3 regions of the Alicycliphilus sp. T452 genome follow, and region 3 is predicted to be linked to each of the others. Evidence: predicted binding sites of a transcription regulator. Region 3 holds the regulator's gene; each other region holds the start of a gene.

Region 1 (4,009 bases), on a different contig from region 3:
GGCGGTCCGGCGCTCGATGCGGCGGCCACCGCCGCCTGGGTGGCGCCGCGCCTTGCGGCGCTGGAGCAGGGGATGGACATGGCCCGGCTGGCCGAACGCCTGGTGGCGCGCGACGCCGGCGCCGATGCCCTGCCCGAGGGGCTGCAACTGGCGCGCCACGCCATGGGACGCGTGCATGCCGCCACCTACCGCCGCGCGCTGCAGGCGCTCACCGTCTTCGCGCGCCGCGCGCCGGACCTGGCGCGGCTGCATGTGCCCACGCTGCTCATCGGCGGCGAGCAGGACCGCTGCACCCCGCCCGAGGCGCTGCTGGCCCTGGCCCATGTGCTGCCCGACGCGCGCGCCGTGCTGCTGCCCGGCGTGGGCCATTGGCCGCAGCTGGAGGACCCCGAGGGTTTCGAGGGCGCGCTGCTGGAGTTCCTGGCCGCGTCTCCCCAGGTTCTTCATTGAAGCCGTCCCGGCCCGGGGCGCAGGATGGTCTGTCGCGGCGCAGGGTTTTTGGGGTTATCCCAGTCTGGCTAACATGCCTTGCATGAACATGCTGCCGCAGCCCAGGCCCTCCTTCAAGGCGCAGATGCACCGCGCGCGCGAGGATGCCATCGTCGAGGCCGCCAGCCGGCTGCTGGGCGAAAAGGGCTTCGAGACCATGACCGTGGACGAGGTGGCCTGCGCCGTGGGCATCGCCAAGGCCAGCCTGTACAAGCACTTCGCGGGCAAGGACGACCTGTGCGCGGCCGCCATGGTGCATGTGGTGGGGCGCCTGCAGCGTTTCCTGGACGAATTGCCCGCAGGGCTGCCGGCGCTGCTGCGGCTGCAGGCCCTGCTGCGCTGGCTGCTCGAACTGCAGCTGGGCGACGAGACGCCGCTGCTGCCCGGCCGCAACTCCGCGCTGGCCCAGGCGCTGCGCACCTGCGATGCCTACCGGGCGTCCATGGAGGAGGTGCATGCGCGCATCCTGGGCTGGATCGCCGAGGCCCAGGCCGCCGCGCAGCTGCGGCGCGAGCTGCCGCCCGAGGTGATCCTGTGCGCACTGCTTGCGCGCTCGACCGACCCCATGCTGGCCATGCTGCGCGAGCGTGGCCATGGCGACGCCCAGATCCTCGACTGGGCCGTCGCCACCTGCCTCGGCGGCCTGGTCAGCGCACCAGCAGCACCGGAACGGTGCAGTTGGCCAGCACCTGGGTGCTGACCGAGCCCATGACAAGCTTGCCCAGCGAGCCGTGGCCGTGCGTGCCCATGACGACGAGGTCGTACTTGCCCGATTCGGCCACCTTGGCGATGGTCTCGCCGGCCGGACCGACCTTGATCATGGTCTTGGGCTGCACGCCATGGCGGCCCATGAACTTGACCACGGGCGAGAGCACCTTCTCGCCCTCGTCGGCGTAGTAGCTGTCCACCGTTTCCTTGCCCAGTGCGGCGCGCGCGCGCGGGGGCAGCTGCGGCTGCACCGTGATGGCCGTGTACGTATGCGAGCTGCCAAGCATCTCGTCGTGCGCGGCTAGGTAGGCCAGCATTTTCTTGGTGTAAGTGCTGCCGTCGACAGCGAGCAGGATGTTCATTCGTAGTACTCCGTAAACGGGTTGTCAGACTAATCTGCGCCTGCACCTGTTGTCTTGACCTTTGTCATGCCGCGCGCCAATGGGTCTCGCGAGACCTTGCGCATCATACGGCGAGCACGCAGTGGGGCTGGAATGCGGCCTGCTCGCCCTTGCGTGCATAGCCCAGCGGGTTGGCCACCACGCGGCAGCTCCAGGGCCTGCCGTCGGCATGCGTGCCGCTGGCCAGGTAGTCGCTCGGGGCGTGCAGATGGCCATGCAGCCACAGCCGGGCGTGGGGCAGGCAGTCGTCCAGGGCATTGCAGAAGCCCGCGGTGCCGGGCGTCATGCCGTAGCGCGGGTCAGCACTGCGCAGGCTGGGAGCAAAGTGAGTAATTGCTACCGTTGTGCCATCGAATGGCTGCTCCAGGGCCTCGCGCAGCCAGGCCTGGCATGCCAGCGCCTGCTCGCGCAGCTGCGCCGCCAGGAAGGGCTCTCCGCGCCGCGTGCCGCCGGTCTTGCGCAGATAGAAGTCGGCGGCGCGGAAGGCCTTCTCGCGCAGCTTGAGCCGCTGGCCCGGGGAGGCGCCGGCGCCATGCCCGGCCAGCGCGTCGAAGTCGCTCCACAGCGTGGTGCCCACCAGGCGCACCCCCTGCAGCACCACGCTCTCGCGCTCCAGCCAGATCAGTCCCAGGCGGTCGCAGGTGTGGCGCAGGCGCGTGTGCGCGGCATCGAAGTCCTGCCCGTCGTACTCGTGGTTCCCCGGCACGAAGACCACTGGCGTGGGCCAGCCGGCATATTGCGGCAGCGGCGAGAAGCGCGCCAGGCCGAAGTCGCCGTCGGCGAGCTGCGAGCCGGGCTGGTAAGAACCTATGTCGCCCGCCAGTACCAGCACGTCGGCGCCGGGCGCGGGGCTGGGGCTGAAATGGGGGTGGACTTCGAGGTGCAGGTCGGACAGCAGCTGCAGCTTCATGGTTTGGCGTGGCGTGTGGATCGCATTCAGTCGCGGAGCGTGATGGGCGTCGGCGTGTTGCGGGCCGCGCGCGCAATGGTCTCGCGCAGCCAGCGGTGGGCCGGGTCGTGCAGGCGCCGGCGGTGCCACAGCGCGTCCACGTGCACGGCGGGCAGCGTCATGGGCAGCGGGCGCCAGACCAGGTCGCCGCCCACGTCGGCCAGGCCCACGAAGTGCAGCGGCAGCACGGTGAGCAGGTCGGTGGTGGCCACGACGCGGCCGGCGGTGAAGAACTGGTTCACGGTGAGCACGATGCGCCGCTCGCGCCCCAGGGCGGCGAGCGCCTCGTCGATGAAGCCATAGGGCTTGCCGGAGAAGCTCACGAGCAGGTGGTGCGCCGCGCAGTACTGGTCCAGCGAGAGCGGCGCATCCGCCAGCGGATGGCCCGCGCGCATCACGCACACGTACTGGCTGGCGTACAGGCGCACGCTTTCGTGGGCCACCAGGTTGTCGGCCTGGGCGCGGGCCGTGAGGTCGGCCAGCGCGGCCGGGAAATAGCCCACGGCCATGTCGATGGTCCCGTCGTCGAGCAGGCGGCGCGGGTCGCGCGTGGTCAGGGGTATGACGCGCAGCGAGATGCCGGGCGCCTCGTGCTCCGTGATCTCGATGAGCGGCGGGATCAGGGTGGCGCCGGTGGCGTCGGCCATGGCCAGCACGAACGTGGCCTGGGCCGATGCCGGCTCGAAGCCGCCGGGGGCCAGCGATTCCTGCAGCTGCCCCAGGGCCTGGCGCACTGCGGGCCACAGCGCCAGGGCCCGCGGTGTGGGCTCCACGCCATGGCCGCTGCGCACGAGCAGCTCGTCCCCCACGGCCTCGCGCAGGCGGCGCAGCGCATTGCTCACCGCCGGCTGGGTGATGGCCAGCTTCTCGGCCGCGCGCGTGAGGTTGCGCTCGGCCATGACCTCGTCGAAGACGCGCAGCAGATTCAGGTCCAGCGTACGGAAGTTCAGCGGGTGCATGTCCTAATCATTACGATCATGAATATGGATGATTCAATATATTAATTGGACATAATCTAGGGTTAACCCTAGTATCGCCCCGTTGCCAGGCAGTTTTGCCGCAAGCGGCATCGAGGTTTTACATCATGACGAAATTTGCAGTTATCGATCTTCCCCGCGAGCACCAAGGCGTTGCGCGCATCGAGAGTGCCGTGAGCCATCTGCGCCAGAGCGCCACCCGCTTCGATCCCACGCGCAACGGAGCCTCCCTGCTGCTCGCGGCCCTGGTGGCGGCCCTGCTGGTCGTGGCCAACGAGATGGTGGATACCTGGGGCGACGGCCATCTGCTGGCCGGCTGGATGCTGCTGTGGCTGATCGCCTTCGTGGGCATGGCGCTGCTGGCCGCGCCGGCGCGCCGCGCCGTGGTGCTGCTGCGCGGCGCGGCCAAGTCCTGGTCCGATGCGCGCCGGCGCGAGGCCGAGGACGAGCGGACCTGGAACGCCGCGCTGCACGATGCGCGCATC
Region 2 (4,009 bases), on a different contig from region 3:
TCAGGCCCGTGACGAAGGGCATGGCCACGAAGAAGATCATGATCACGCCGTGGGCCGTGAAGATCTGGTCGTAGTGGTGCGGCGGCAGGTAGCCCATGTTCTCGCCGAAGGCCATGGACTGCTGCAGGCGCATCATCGCCGCGTCGGCGAAACCACGCAGGAACATGACCAGGCCCAGCACCATGTACATGATGCCGATCCTCTTGTGGTCGATGCTGCAGAACCAGTCGCGCCACAGCGGGCCCCACAGGCGGAACTTGAAGAGGGCGGCGGCCACGGCGAGGCCGCCCAGCACCACGGCGATGAAGGTCCAGAGCACGATGGGCTCGTGCGCCATGGGGATCGAGTCCCAGGTGATGCGGCCCAGCAGCCAGTGGGCCGGGGTAGTGTGTTCAGGCATATCGGATCTCTTGGCTCGTCAGATTCACTGGTGGTGGTGGCCGGCCGCCTCGTGATGGGCGGGGCCGGCGGCCTTGGGGGCGGGCGCGCCGCGGCGCGCGTCCATGGCCATGGTCTCGTGCATGCACGGCTGGCCGTCTTCCACGCAGCGGTTCAGCACCCGGTGGTACAGGCCCGGCTCCACGCTGGAGAAGCGCTGCACGGGATCGCGCTCGCTGGGCTTGGCCAGTTGCAGGTAGGCGGCCTTGTCCAGCGGCTTGCCCCCGGCCTTGGCCTTGTCCACCCACTGGGCGAACTCGGCGTCCGACAGGCCGTGGAACTTGAACGTCATGCCCGAGAAGCCCTTGCCGCTGTAGTGCGAGGCCAGGCCCGGGAACACGCCGGGCTTGTTGATCACGGCGTTCAGCTCGGTCTGCATGCCGGGCATGGCGTAGATCATGCCGGCCAGGTCGGGCACGTAGAACGCATTCATGGTCGAGGTGGCGGTGAGCTTGAACGTGATCGGCCGGTCCACCGGCGCGGCCAGCTCGTTCACCGTGGCGATGCCCTGCTCGGGATAGAAGAAGAGCCACTTCCAGTCCATGGCCACCACCTGCACCTCCAGGGGCCGGGTGTCCGCGGCCAGGGCGCGCTGGGCGTCGATGCGGTCCAGCGGCCGGTAGGGGTCGAGCTTGTGGGTGGCGATCCAGGTCAGGGCGCCCAGCGCGATGATGATCATCAGCGGAACGGTCCAGATCACCAGCTCCAGAACCGTGGAGTGGTGCCAGTCGGGGTCGTAGTCGGCGCCGGCGTTGCCCTGGCGGTATTTCCAGGCGAACAGCAGCGTCAGCAGGATCACCGGCACGATGATGCTGAGCATCAGCAGGGTGGCGGTGATGACCAGGTTGCCCTGCTGGGCGGCAATGTCGCCCGCCGGGTTGAGCACGACGGTCTTGCTGCAGCCGGCCAGGCCGGCAGCGGCGACGGCCGCGGCGAGCCGGGCCGGCCCGCGGAGTTTCTTCATGTGGAGCATGCGAGGAACGTGACGAATGCGCCCACCACCGAGCCCGGCGAGATGCACGCCGTAGGGGTAAACGCGAATTACAGAACGGGTGCAAATGTAATGCGGCTAGCGCTTTTTGCAGTGAGACATTTTGTCCAGGGTCAAACAATGGGCTTCAATGGCGCGCCAGGCATGGTTTTTGGGCGTGTCGGGCGCTGCGCGATACCCGATCTGAATTAGGGGTTTTCCCGGCTATGGCCCTGGTGAAAGCGCACTTGTTGACCAATGGACTTGCGTGTAGAACGGTGTCGTGTCTAACAAAAAGGAGCTGGGGAGAATATGACTAGCGCTTCCATCGCATACCCCGTTTACGGCCACGAGGATGCGGCCTCCCTGTCGCGCGCCCATACGGACGAGGACGTCACCCCCGGCGAGATCGCCGTGGGCGTGGTCATCGGGCGCGCCTCGGAGTATTTCGACTTCTTCGTCTTCGGCATCGCCTGCGTGCTGGTCTTTCCGTCGCTGCTGTTCCCCTTCCTGTCGCGCCTGGACGGCACCCTGGCCGCCTTCGCCATCTTTGCCGTGGCCTTCGTCGCGCGGCCGTTCGGCACCGCCATCTCCATGGCCGTGCAGCGGCGCTGGGGGCGGGGCACCAAGCTCACGCTGGCGCTGTTCGTGCTGGGCGTATGCACCGTGGGCATGGCCTTCCTGCCCGGCTACCGGACGGCGGGCGCGGCGGCCATCGCGGCCCTGGTCGCGCTGCGCTTCGGCCAGGGCCTGGCCCTGGGCGGTTCCTGGGACGGGCTGCCGTCGCTGCTGGCCATGGCGGCGCCGCCCGAGCGCCGCGGCTGGTACGCCATGCTGGGCCAGCTGGGCGCGCCGCTGGGCTTCGTGCTGGCGGCCAGCCTGTTCGCCTACCTGTACGGCAGCCTGTCGCTGGCCGAGTTCCTGGACTGGGGCTGGCGCTATCCGTTCTGCGTGGCCTTCGCCATCAACGTGGTGGCGCTGTTCGCGCGCCTGCGGCTGGTGGTGGGGCAGTCCTATGCCGAGCTGCTGGAGGAAAAGGAGCTGGAGCCCGTGGGCGTGGCGCGCCTGATGCGCGACGAAGGCGGCAACGTGGTGCTGGGCGCCTTCGCCGCGCTGGCCAGCTTCGCGCTGTTCCACGTGGTGACGGTGTTCCCGCTGTCGTGGATGTCGCTGTACTCGGGCCGCTCCATGGCCGAGGTGCTGTGCGTGCAGGTCGTGGGGGCCCTGCTGGCGGTGGCGGCCGTCGCGCTCTCGGGCCGGCTGGCCGACCGCGTGGGGCGGCGCAGCCTGCTGGGCGCCATGGCGGTGCTCATCGGCCTGTTCAGCCTGGCCACGCCCTGGCTGCTGGGCGGGGGCGAGCTCGGCGGCAATGTGTTCCTGCTGGCGGGCTTCGTGCTGCTGGGGCTGTCCTATGGCCAGGCCTCGGGCACCGTCACGGCCAACTTCTCCGCCCGCTACCGCTACACGGGCGCGGCGCTGTCGGCCGACCTGGCCTGGCTCATCGGCGCGGCCTTCGCGCCGCTGGTGGCGCTGGGGCTGTCGGCCCGCTTCGGCCTGGGGGCCGTGACGCTGTACCTGCTGTCGGGCGTGGCATGCACCCTGGCGGCGCTGCGCATCAACCGCATGATCGAGCAGCGCTCCTGACGGTTCTTCAAAAAACATAGCTGCCAGCGCTTGTCCCTCCTTCATTTCAGGCACGAAGTGGCCTGAAATACAGGTAGGGCAAGCGCTGGCAGCTCTTTTTTTGCTAGCTCAGTCCTTCGGGCGGAACCCGATCACCAGCGAAGAGGGCACGCGCCCGTCCACGTCGCGCGGCAGGGTCTCGGTGCGCTGCAGCGCGCGGACCACGGCGTCGTCCCAGGCCTTGTTGCCGCTGGAGTGCAGGATGCGCGTGCCGACGATGGTGCCGTCGGGCGCGGCGCGCACCTCGACCTCGGCGCGCGGGTTGCCTTCCACCAGATCGGGATAGACGATGTTGGGCCTGACCTTGGCCGCCACCTTGCCGGCGTAGCCGCCCGAGGGGCCGGCGCTGCGCTGCGCGGTGCCCGTGGCCGTCTCGCCGCCCGTGGCGCCGGCCAGGCCCGCGATGCGGCGCATCTGGTCCTTGCGGAATTCCTCGGCCCGCTTGGCTTCGAGTTCGGCCTTGCGTTTCTCCTCGGCCAGTTTCTTCTGCTTTTCCTGCTCGGCCTTTTGCTGCTCCAGCCGCTTCTCCTCGGCAAGCCGCTTCTCGCGCTCGGCCTTCTGCTGGGCCAGCTGGCGTTCCTTTTTCTCCTGCTCCAGGCGCTCGCGGCGCTCCTTGTCCTTCTTTTCCTGCTCCAGCTGCTGCTCGCGCTTTTTCTTCAGCTCTTCCTCGCGTTTTTTCTGCTTTTGCAGGGCGATGTCGGCCTCGCGCGTGTCGGGCTCGGCCTGGCGCGGCGGTGGCGGAGGAGGCGGCGGCGGAGGAGCCGGTGTGGGCTGCGGCTGGGGCTCGGGTTCGGGGGCAGGAGGGGGCTCGGCCGCGCGCGGCGCGGCCTGCTGGGGCACGGCGGCCCAGAGCTCGGCCTCCACGGCCGGCTGATCGGCGCTGCTCTTCCAGTTCACGCCCCAGGTCAGCGCGCCGAT
Region 3 (4,009 bases):
TCAAGGCCATGATGACCGCGCGGCGCACCAAGTCGTCCCTGGTCAGGGCCAGGCCTCGCACCACGGGCAGGTGCCCATGGTTGATCGCGTCGTAATATTCGTCCAGCGTCTTGACGTTCTGGCTGTACGTTGCGCCTACGCGCCCGATGGCGGAGACGCCGAGCGCTATCAGATCGCAGTCCGGCTGGGTGCTATACCCTTGGAAATTGCGGTGCAGCCGGCCCTGGCGCTTGGCCACCGCCAGGGCATCCTCGGGCAGTGCGAAGTGATCCATGCCCACGTACACGTAGCCCGCATTCATGAACGCGTCGATGGAGCGCGCCAGCATCGATACCTTGGCCGAGGCCATGGGCAGCTCTGCCGAAATGATGCGCCGTTGCGATTTGAAACGCTCAGGCAGATGTGCGTAGGCATAAAGCGCGATGCGGTCGGGCCGCAGTTGCGCCACCTGTGCCAGGGTTCGATCGAAAGACTCCGGCGTCTGGCGCGGCAGGCCATAGATCAGGTCCACGTTCACCGACTCGAAGCCCAGCTTGCGTGCGCTCTCGACCAGTGCAAACACCTTCTCGGCAGGCTGTATACGATGCACCGCCTTCTGCACTTCGGGGTCAAAATCCTGCACCCCGAAGCTGAGCCGGTTGAAGCCCAGCTCCGCCAGCAGGGCGAGCCGCTTCTCATCCACGGTGCGAGGATCCACTTCGATCGAATACTCGCCCCCTGGCACCAGCACGAAACTGCGCCTGAGCATGCCCATGAGCTCGCGCAAGCCATCATCGGACAGGAAGGTGGGCGTGCCGCCGCCGAAATGCAGCTGGCTCACCTGCTGCCCCACGCCGCAGTGCGCGGTGTGCAGGTCGATCTCGCGGCTCAGGTAGCGCAAATAGACCTCGGCCCGCTCCGGATGCCTGGTAATGATCTTGTTGCAGGCGCAGTAGTAGCACAAAGATTCGCAAAACGGAATATGCACGTAAAGAGACAAGGGCATCGCCTTGGCCGCTGACCCTACATGACGCTGCTGCAAGGCCAGGATGTATTCTTTCTCACCAAATGCCTCCACGAAACGGTCTGCTGTTGGGTAGGAGGTATAGCGCGGCCCAGGCACGTCAAAGCGACGCAAGAGCTCGGTTGTAACGACTGTCATGACGGGATTCCTTGCATTTGCGGCGTACTGTGCCGTAGAGTCCCCAGGGCGTTCTTGATACCGATCAAGCACCCATGCGGTCCGGATGGGGACAATTTGACTTTGGATCAAAGTCTTTGAACGATCCGTGACATTCCATGCCTCGACGGCGTTCAGATGTAAGCTCGCGACATGAATAGGGTTTCCATACACTCCAACCTGCAATCCATCAAAGTTGCCTGTTCCAACTGCAACTTGCGCGAGTTGTGCATGCCCGTGGGGCTGGATGAGCAGCAGCTCAAGCGCATTGATGATGTCGTCGCCGTGCGCCGCAAGGTCAAGCGCGGCGGCACACTGTTCCGCAACGGCGAACCATTTACCTCCCTGTTCGCCATTCGCACGGGTTTCTTCAAGACCTGCGTGGCGACAGAGGATGGACGCGATCAAGTGACAGGCTTCCAGATGGCCGGAGAAATCATCGGTCTGGATGGCATCGTGAACGACCGGCACACCTGCGATGCCGTGGCCCTGGAAGACGCCGAGGTTTGCGTCATGCCATTCGACCGCATCGAGGAGCTCTCGCGCGAGGTCACCGCACTGCAAAACCATGTGCACAAGATCATGAGCCGCGAGATCGTCCGCGAACACGGCGTCATGCTGCTATTGGGAAGCATGCGGGCCGAGGAGCGTCTTGCCGCCTTCCTGCTGAATTTGGTGCAGCGCCTGCATGCACGGGGATTTTCCCAATCGGAACTGGTATTGCGCATGACACGCGAGGAAATTGGCAGTTACCTGGGCCTCAAGCTCGAAACCGTGAGCCGCACCTTCTCCAAGTTCGTCGAAGAAGGTATCGTGGAAGTCAGGCAACGCCACGTACGCATCGTGGACACCGACGCTCTGAAGCGCATCGTCAACAGCCAGCAATCCTGCCTCTAATTGCCCCAAAAGCCCATGAGTCAGGGCATGTATTTGGCGCAGTCGAGCGGCCTGTCACCCTCGGGTACAGGGCAGCGGTTGAGTTCAAAGGGGGAGAAGGACAACATCGTGGTAAGCACGCTCGAAGCCATGATGACGATCCAGAAAACGAAGAACGCCACGGTGTAGACGCCTTGCCTCGAAAGATTGACGGGCTGATCAAACCACTGCAATGCCTCGGGATCCACAAAGGCAAACACGACCATTTCCATAACCCCCGCCATGAGAAAGGCGGGCCAGGCTACCCACATCAACCGCTGCTTCCACATCTCTTGCCTCCTTGTCATGGGTCAAAGCCTAGCACCATGTTCTGCGCAAGCAAAGTGCAATCGCCCCCCTGATTCCCCTTAGAACCTCAGCGCGGCTGGTCCTGCATTGGCGTGGCTGCATGGTTGCGCCCCTTCATCGCGGGCGTCATGCCAGGGTCCGTATTCTTCAGCGTCTTGTTGATATCCAGGCCACGCTGGTAGTAGTCTTCTGCCAGCACGGGATCCGGCTGAGAAAGCGCAAGCCAGAGGGTGACAAAACCGGCAATGACCACGATCACCGGACCCGCGATCACCAGCCATACATGACCGTACTTCCACCACGGCTGCGACTCGGGGGCTGCGTTCATTGATCCATCTTTCGACATCGTTACGATCTCCGTGCCCTTTCGGGGCCATGCAAAAACTCGGTGCGGATCCGTGGCCTCAGCGCGGGACAAGGAATACAGATTTCTCTGCCACCTGCCCCTTGTCGCCTTGCGACTGGATATCAAAATACACCGTGTGCGAGCCCGGTGGCGCCGACCCATAGGGGATCTGCAGGCGCACGGCAACCCATCGCGACTCCGCAGGGCCGATATCGACTTCCGACTCGGAAGCCACCTCCAGCCCTTGCAGCCCGCGCGCGCTGATGACATAACGCTGGGCCCCTTCGGTGGCATTCATGATCTGCAACCGGTAAATATTCTCCAGCTTGCCCCCTGCCACGATGCGCGAGAGCGCCGCACGGTCGCGCACCACGTCCACCTTGAGAGGCGTGCGCACCACCAGGCTGGCCAGCATCCCGACGCAGAGCACAACCAGTACGCTGGTGTAAAACAGCACGCGCGGACGCAGCACGCGCTTGATCATCTGCGACTGGGTCCAATGGTTCTTCACACCGTTCTGCGTGGAGAAGCGAATCAGCCCCCGCGGATATTTCATCTTGTCCATCACGGTATCGCATGCATCCACGCACAGGCCACAGCCAATGCATTCGTATTGCAGGCCATTGCGAATGTCGATGCCCGTAGGACAGACCTGCACGCACAATGTGCAGTCGATACAGTCCCCCAACCCCTTGGCCTTGTAGTCAACGCTCTTGGTGCGCGGTCCGCGAGGCTCGCCCCGCTCCGGATCGTAGGTGACGATCAGCGTGTCCTTGTCGAACATCGCGCTTTGGAAACGTGCGTAGGGGCACATGTACTTGCAGACCTGTTCACGCAGATAGCCCGCATTGCCATAGGTCGCCAAGCCATAGAAAAGCACCCAGAAGATCTGCCAGGAGCCATGCAGCATCAGCAGTTCGCCGCCGAGTTCCCGGATCGGGACGAAATAACCGACGAACGTAAAGCCGGTCCAGAAGGCCACAGCGACCCAGATCACCTGCTTGAGCGATTTCTTCCAGATCTTCTCGAAGGTCCACGACCCATTGTCCAGACGCATGCGAGCACTGCGATCACCCTCGATCTTGTGCTCGATCCACATGAATATCTCGGTATAAACCGTCTGCGGACAGGCAAAGCCACACCACAGCCGCCCCGCGACCGCCGTAAACAGGAACAACGACAGCGCCGAAATGATGAGCAGGCCTGTCAGATAGATGAAGTCCTGCGGATACAGCACCAGGCCGAAGATGTAGAAGCGCCGTGCTCCGAGGTCAAACAGC

The links. The regulator FNR, encoded in region 3, switches genes on or off when oxygen is low (the NO sensors DNR and NnrR bind a similar motif). The targets are predictions, from matches to a motif close to TTGATNNNNATCAA.
Region 1: a site for FNR is predicted at 1,614-1,627, ahead of ACX12L_RS08520 (universal stress protein). Genes of this name have one in related genera too.
Region 2: a site for FNR is predicted at 1,533-1,546, ahead of cyoA (ubiquinol oxidase subunit II). Genes of this name have one in related genera too.

The regions. Positions count from the first base shown of each region.
Region 1 is NZ_JBTNEH010000007.1:127,766-131,774, reverse strand. Features, by position in the region: gene ACX12L_RS08530 (alpha/beta fold hydrolase) at 1-450, shown strand, start outside; gene ACX12L_RS08525 (TetR/AcrR family transcriptional regulator) at 533-1,189, shown strand; gene ACX12L_RS08520 (universal stress protein) at 1,137-1,559, opposite strand; gene ACX12L_RS08515 (metallophosphoesterase) at 1,663-2,508, opposite strand; gene ACX12L_RS08510 (LysR family transcriptional regulator) at 2,535-3,506, opposite strand; gene ACX12L_RS08505 (hypothetical protein) at 3,632-4,009, shown strand, end outside.
Region 2 is NZ_JBTNEH010000031.1:25,177-29,185, reverse strand. Features, by position in the region: gene cyoB (cytochrome o ubiquinol oxidase subunit I) at 1-400, opposite strand, end outside; gene cyoA (ubiquinol oxidase subunit II) at 425-1,411, opposite strand; gene ACX12L_RS20365 (MFS transporter) at 1,721-3,052, shown strand; gene tolA (cell envelope integrity protein TolA) at 3,161-4,009, opposite strand, start outside.
Region 3 is NZ_JBTNEH010000029.1:18,387-22,395, forward strand. Features, by position in the region: gene hemN (oxygen-independent coproporphyrinogen III oxidase) at 1-1,141, opposite strand, end outside; gene fnr (fumarate/nitrate reduction transcriptional regulator Fnr) at 1,313-2,056, shown strand; gene ACX12L_RS19840 (hypothetical protein) at 2,077-2,364, opposite strand; gene ACX12L_RS19845 (FixH family protein) at 2,451-2,711, opposite strand; gene ccoG (cytochrome c oxidase accessory protein CcoG) at 2,788-4,009, opposite strand, start outside.